DNA from 2 places in the Lactobacillus sp. M0393 genome. Region 2 is predicted to be linked to the other one. Evidence: predicted binding sites of a transcription regulator. Region 2 holds the regulator's gene; the other holds the start of a gene.
The links. Region 2 encodes HrcA, which represses chaperone genes, less so after heat shock. Its sites were predicted from a motif close to TTAGCACTCNNNNNNNNNGAGTGCTAA; they were not measured.
Positions count from the first base shown of each region.

Region 1: a site for HrcA is predicted at 1,753-1,779, ahead of H3R29_RS02220 (LysM domain-containing protein). Genes of this name have one in related genera too.

Region 1 is NZ_JACFPK010000002.1:177,691-181,378, forward strand. Features, by position in the region: gene scpB (SMC-Scp complex subunit ScpB) at 1-78, shown strand, start outside; gene H3R29_RS02210 (pseudouridine synthase) at 81-797, shown strand; FMN riboswitch at 826-940, shown strand; gene H3R29_RS02215 (ECF transporter S component) at 1,023-1,709, shown strand; gene H3R29_RS02220 (LysM domain-containing protein) at 1,813-2,289, shown strand; gene cmk ((d)CMP kinase) at 2,328-3,014, shown strand; gene rpsA (30S ribosomal protein S1) at 3,075-3,688, shown strand, end outside.
Region 2 is NZ_JACFPK010000004.1:19,950-23,637, reverse strand. Features, by position in the region: gene ribF (riboflavin biosynthesis protein RibF) at 1-796, shown strand, start outside; gene hrcA (heat-inducible transcriptional repressor HrcA) at 932-1,981, shown strand; gene grpE (nucleotide exchange factor GrpE) at 1,994-2,587, shown strand; gene dnaK (molecular chaperone DnaK) at 2,606-3,688, shown strand, end outside.

The sequences.
Region 1 (3,688 bases), on a different contig from region 2:
GAAGGTGAAATCGATTTATTTGCGGCTAAGGGTCAAGCAGATAAGAATATTGCTAAAACTCAAAAAGGAGAATCATAATGGTGTTAGAACGATTACAAAAAGTAATTGCTGAAGCTGGAATTGCTTCACGACGCAAGGCTGAAAAAATGATCACCGCAGGGCGGGTGACAGTTGATGGTAATGTAGTTACAAAATTAGGTACTAAGGTAGATACATTTAGTAATATTACCGTCGATGGTGAACCAATTGAGCGGGAAAGTTTGCACACATACCTTTTTTATAAACCGCGTGGGGTGGTATCGACTGCCAGCGATGACAAAGGCCGAAAAACCGTTGTTGAATACTTTAAAGAATTGCCCTACCGCTTGTACCCAATTGGCAGACTAGATTATGACACGTCAGGTTTACTCTTGATGACCAATGACGGAGAGCTTGCAAATTTATTGATGCATCCACGCAATAATGTAGCCAAAGTATATGTTGCTAAAATTACGGGTGTGCTTTCTCCTGCAGAAATCAGTCAGCTTACCCACGGAGTAAAAATTGATCGTCATAGATGTGCTCCGGCTAAAGTTAAAGTAATTAGAACTGACCGCAAAAAAAATAGCCAAATAGTACAGTTAACTATTCATGAGGGGCAGTATCATCAAGTAAAAAGAATGTTTAAGGCTGTTCATCATCAGGTTAAAAAATTAGCACGTGAAAGATACGCCTTTTTAACCCTGGATTCTCTGATTTCCGGAAGTTTTCGCGAATTATCCCATGAGGAAGTTGACAGATTAAAAGACGTAGATTAAGATGGTATTGAAAATTAAATATTAAGTTTGTTGTCTTCATGGCAGGGTGAAAATCCCGACCGGCGGTGAGAGTCCGCGACCCACGAAAGTGGTGGAATCTATTGTGATACCGATAGTTAAAGTCTAGATGAAAGAAGACAGACTAAACTAAAAGCCAAGATCTTTAGCTTACTTTTACTCGGTCTGTTGCTAGAAGCAACAGACCGAGTTTTTTTGGAGGTAAGAATTTTGCAAAGAAAAGGCAGAAATAATTTGGTCAATATAGTAGCATATACTTTAATTGGAACAATTGCATATGTATTAATGCTTTTGGAAATACCATTGCCTGTCACCAGCTTTTTAAAATTTGATTTTTCTGATGTTGTAATTACTATTGGTACTTTTTTATTTGGTCCATTACCCGGCATTTTCATCGCGTTTGTGAGAATGCTAATTAATTTAATATATAAAGGTTTTGCGCTACCAAGTTTAGTGGGTCAATCTGCGGCCTTTTTAGCATCAATTTCATTTGCTTTGCCGTTTTATTATTTGACTAGAAATATCAATAAAGATGAAAAGAGTTTTACTAAAAAACATTTAAAACCAATCTTAGGTATAGTTCTTGGCATTATAGCGATGGCTTTTGTTTTGTCAGTTTTAAATGCTCTGGTTCTAACACCTTTTTATGCAGCAACTACGGTACCCAATTTGCCAGCTATTCATGGTTATTCAGGTCTATTGGCGTTTACTGAGAAAGTTTATTTGGGCAAATTGCTCCACATTCCATCAATGAGTGCCTATATTTTTGGCATTATTGTGCCGTTTAATTTATTAAAAGGGGCAATAAATGGTACAGTGGTTTACTTATTGTTTGAAACTGTTTTGAGAACAATCAAACCATTTGTCAGGAAAAACTTCAATTTAAAAAACTAAACTCAGAAATTATGAAATCGGTCTATTAAATGACCGATTTTTTTATCCACTTAAATGGTAAATATGCTAAAATTAAACAAGTTAGGTAAGGAGGCTTTTTAAGATGACTAATAATCCTAAGGGACCATATCAACATTATAAACGTCCGCAAAAAACCAGAGTTGAAACATACAACTCTGTTTCTAAACGTTGGATTGTACTCATTGTTTTACTTATAATGATACTAATTGGCCTTGTTCCAGTAGTACATCATTTAGCAGCGAATAATAATTCAAGTAATAAAATAGTTGAAGTACGCAAAACTCATAAAAAAGCTGCCAAAAAAGCAAACGTTAAAGCTTCTCCTGCAAAAAACAAACTTATCGAAAATAAAACTAAGAGCAAACCGAAGGCAAAACCCAAACCTAAGGTTAAGCATAAAAAGAAACACGTGAAAACTAAACAATATATAGTTCAAAGTGGAGATTCTTTAAGTAGTATTGCTCGTCGTTTTAAAATTTCTGTTGGTCAGTTAGCTGAGTTAAATCAACTTGATCCTAACAGTCAGGTGGATATCGGACAAGTACTGCGTATCAAATAACTTAGAAAGGATAGGGACTGCAGTCCCTTTTTTATTGAATGCAAGTAGCAATTGATGGACCAGCTTCAGCTGGAAAAAGTACAGTAGCAAAGATAATAGCTCAAAAATTGAACTTTACGTATATTGATACGGGAGCAATGTACCGTGCTTCTACCTGGTTAGCACGTGAACACAAACTTAGTTATAGTGATGAAAAAGGCATATTGGCTGCTATTGACAAAGAAAAAATTGAACTGAAAAGCGAAAATGGCCAACAAAAAGTTTTTGCCGGCGATAAGGATATATCTCAAGATATACGTACACCGGATATTTCTGCTCACGTTTCTCAAGTATCAGCTTTGGCAGGTATCAGAACTAAAATGGTCAGTTTGCAAAGACAAATGGCCGGTCAGATGAATGTAGTGATGGATGGTCGTGATATTGGGACCACGGTTTTGCCTGCAGCTGACGTTAAAATCTTTTTAGTTGCGTCTGCTCATTCTCGAGCCCAAAGAAGAATGCTTGATTTTAAAGAAAGAGGAATTAAAACTAACCAGTCCCTTGAAGAAATTGAACAAGACATAGCGGAAAGGGATTATAAAGATTCGCATCGTAAAATTTCACCATTAAAAAAGGCACTTGATGCTATTGAAATAGACACAACTTCTATGACTATAGACCAGGTAGTTAATGCAATCTTATCTGAAATTAAAAAAAGTCAAAAAAACTATAAAAAAAGGGTATAAAACAGTAGAAAAATATCAAACTTTCATTTAGAATTAGAGTATGATATTGGGAGGTAAATAATGTCAGAAAACAGTAATCAATTTTTAGATGCATTAAAGCAAATGCAAGGAGTTGAGGTCGGAGATATTGTAGATGTTGAAGTCTTAGACGTTGAAGAAGGTCAAATCGATGTTGGTGTTGAAAATGCCGGTATTGAAGGTGTAATTCCTCGTCGTGAATACACTTCAGATCGCAACGTTGACCTACGTGAAGCAGTTAAACCAGGCGATAAGCTCAAAGCTTTAGTTTTAAGAAAAGCCGGCGGAGACAAAGAGAATGGTGAATTCTTCTTCTCAGTTACCCGCTTGAAGGAAAGAGAAGCATACGATGAACTGCAAAAAGATTTTGAAGCCGGAAAGACAATTGAAGGCACAGTTACTTCTTCAGTTCGTGGTGGTTTGTTAGTAGATGTAGGCACTAGAGGATTTTTGCCTGCGTCATTAATTTCTAACCGTTATGTTTCGGATCTTAAGCCATTTATCGGCAAAACCATGAAACTTAAAATTACTGAAATTGATCCAAGTAAGAACCGCTTAATCCTTTCTCACAAAGATTTAATTGAAGAAGAACGTGAAGAAGCTTTTGACAAGGTTGCATCACAGTTAGTTGTGGGTGATGTTGTTGAAGGCAAGGT
Region 2 (3,688 bases):
AAGACATTTACCACTAGTAGTAATGACGTTTGATCGTCATCCAAAAGAAGTTTATCAAAATAAAAAAGTTACATACATTGATACTCTTCCAGAAAAAGCATACAAGATGCAGAAACTTAAAGTTGACTATTTGTTGGTGATGCACTTTAATGAAGCTTTTAGTAAACTAACTGCACAGGAATTTGTTGATAATATTATAGTAAAATTACATGCTGACACTGTAGTTGCTGGCTTTGACTACACATATGGCCCTAAAGACACGGCTAATATGAAAAATTTCCCTAAGTTTGCTAAGGGAAGGTTCAATATAATTAATGTCCCTAAGCAGTCTTATGATGGTCAAAAAATTGGTTCTACGGAAATCAAGAAGGCGATAACTAGCGGAAATATGGAATTAGCTGCTAAGTTGTTAGGTTTTCCCTATGTTATGTCAGGCTATGTTGGTCACGGTTTGCGCAATGGTCATAAACTCGGTTTTCCTACAGCTAATTTGGTTTGGAGTGATGACAAGGCTGTTCCTAAAATTGGGGTATATGCGACTAAAACTAAGATTTGTGGTAAGTGGTATGACTCAATGACAAGTGTAGGCTATAATGTGACTATCAACCAGGGGAAAAAGCTTTATATTGAGTCAAACTTATTTGGTTTTGATCAGGAAGCCTATGATGAGGAAATGGTAATTAAATGGTATAAGTATACCCGTGGTGAAATTAAATTTGCCAATTTAAAAGAGCTAACACAACAAATGAGTCAAGACGAGGCTGAAATTAAAAATTATTTTGCTGCGATGAATTAATTAATGATACTGAAAAAATGATTGACGTTTTTTAAGAAAAAAGTTAGCACTCAACTTGACATTCTGCTAAAAGCTAGTATCATATAAATTGTTAGCACCTAATCAGATTGAGTGCTAAAAGTGAGGGCGATATTTATGTTGACCGAACGTCAAGAATTAATTTTAAAAACAATTATCAATGATTTTACGCAGACACATGATCCTGTTGGGTCCAAAACTGTTATGAATCAACTGCCTATTAAGGTTTCAAGTGCTACTATTCGTAACGAAATGGCTGTTTTAGAAGATAAGGGTTTGATTGAGAAAACTCATTTGTCTAGTGGCCGCGTGCCTTCAACTGAAGGCTACCGCTACTATCTTGACAATTTAGTTGAACCTTTACAAATTTCATCTTCTGTATACAAGCGAATCATTAGTCAGCTTGATCAACCATTTCATCAGGTTAACGATATCGTACAGGCAGCTGTCAAAATTTTATCGGATCTAACCAATTACACAGCATTTGCGGAAGGTCCTGAAAATAGTGAATTAACTATTACTGGTTTTCGTATCGTGCCATTGTTTAACAGACAGATTATGGCTGTCTTAGGAACTAGTGACGGTGACGTTCATGACCAGGTTTATACTTTACCTTATAATGTTAATGGTGATGAAATTGAACAGGCTGTGCGCATGATTAACGATCAGCTGGTGGGCAAAACTTTAGATCAAGTTACTCCAGACTATCTTAAAAAGACTTTGGGCAATAAACTTAAAGTTGCTCATGTCTCTGAACTGATTAATTTGGTCGAGGATGTTATTAACGATGCTGCCAGTGAGCAAACCTATGTTGATGGTCAGATTAACTTGCTTAACAACATTTCTCTGGACGATATTTCAAACTTAAGATCGCTCTATGAAATGATTGAGCATAATGATTTGATTTCCAGTATTTTGGATAATAGGCAAAATTTGAAAAGCGACAGGTATCCGGTTCGAGTTAGTTTAGGATCCGAATTATCAAATGATTTGTTAAAGGATTACAGTCTGCTTACGGCAGAGTACAGCGTTGGCTCTCATGGAAAGGGCATAATTGCTTTACTTGGCCCTGATAATATGCCGTATTCTCAGGTGATTGGATTACTCGAGTATTTCAGAAACGAACTATCTAAAAAATTACTTGATTATTATGGTAGATTCAAATAAAGGAGGTTAGCCGTGAGTAAAGAAGAAAATAATAGTAAAAACTCAAAAAAAGAGCCAAAAAAAGATGAGCATAAAAAGTCAAAGACAGAAGTAGAAAATTCTAAGACTAAGGCTAACGAAGAAAAGAAACCAGAGTCTTTGGAAAGTAAATTGCAGCGTAATTTGACTCAATTGCAAAAAGAAAAAGACGATCTGGAAGATAAGTATTTGCGCAGTCAAGCTGAGATGCAAAATATGCAAAATCGCTACAATAAAGAAAGAGCGCAGCTTATCAAATATGAGTCTCAATCCTTAGCTAAAGATGTTTTGCCAGCGATGGATAATTTAGAAAGAGCTTTAGCTACTAAAGTCGATGACGAAGCATCAAAACAGCTTAAAAAAGGTGTACAGATGACACTTGATTCACTGGTTAAAGCGATGAAAGATCACGGTATCAGTGAAATTATAGCTGAAGGTGTCAAATTTGATCCCAATTTACACCAAGCTGTTCAAACCGTTGCAGCTGAAAATGATGATCAAAAAGATCATGTTGTACGAGTTTTACAAAAGGGATACTTGTACAAAGATCGTACTTTAAGACCAGCTATGGTTGTTGTAGCACAATAATTGAAAGGAAGCATATCAATGTCAAAAGTTATCGGAATTGACCTCGGAACTACTAACTCAGCAGTTGCCGTTTTGGAGGGTAAAGAACCCAAAATTATTACTAACCCAGAAGGAAATCGCACTACCCCTTCAGTAGTTGCCTTTAAAGATGGAGAAATCCAAGTTGGTGAAGTTGCTAAGAGACAAGCAATTACCAATCCTAATACTATTTCTTCTATTAAACGTCACATGGGTGAAACTGATTACAAGGTTAAAATTGGTGATAAAGCTTATACACCACAGGAAATTTCAGCAATGATCTTGCAGTACATCAAGAAATTCTCTGAAGATTATTTAGGCGAGAAAGTAACTGATGCTGTTATTACCGTACCTGCATACTTTAATGATGCTCAACGCCAAGCTACCAAAGATGCTGGTAAAATAGCTGGTTTAGATGTTAAGAGAATTATTAATGAACCTACTGCATCTTCACTTGCTTATGGTTTGGACAAAGACGCAGAAGATGAAAAAGTCTTAGTTTACGACCTTGGTGGTGGTACTTTCGATGTTTCCGTACTGCAGTTAGGTGATGGCGTCTTTCAAGTATTGTCAACTAATGGTGATACCCACCTTGGTGGTGATGATTTTGATAATAAGATTATTGATTGGCTGATTAAGAATTTTAAAGATGAAAATGGTGTCGACCTTTCAAAAGATAAGATGGCTTTGCAAAGATTAAAGGATGCTGCCGAAAAGGCGAAGAAAGATTTGTCTGGTGTGTCAGCAACCCATATTTCACTGCCGTTTATTTCTGCAGGTGAATCTGGCCCATTGCACCTTGAAGCCGATTTAACTCGGGCAAAATTCGATGAATTAACTTCTGACTTAGTTGAAAAGACCAAGATCCCATTTGATAATGCTTTAAAAGACGCTGATTTAACAGTTAATGACATTGACAAGGTGATTTTAAATGGTGGTTCTACCCGAATTCCTGCTGTACAGGATGCAGTTAAGAAGTGGGCTGGTAAAGAACCTGATCACTCAATTAACCCAGACGAAGCTGTTGCTTTAGGTGCTGCTATTCAAGGTGGTGTCATTTCAGGTGACGTTAAGGATGTTGTC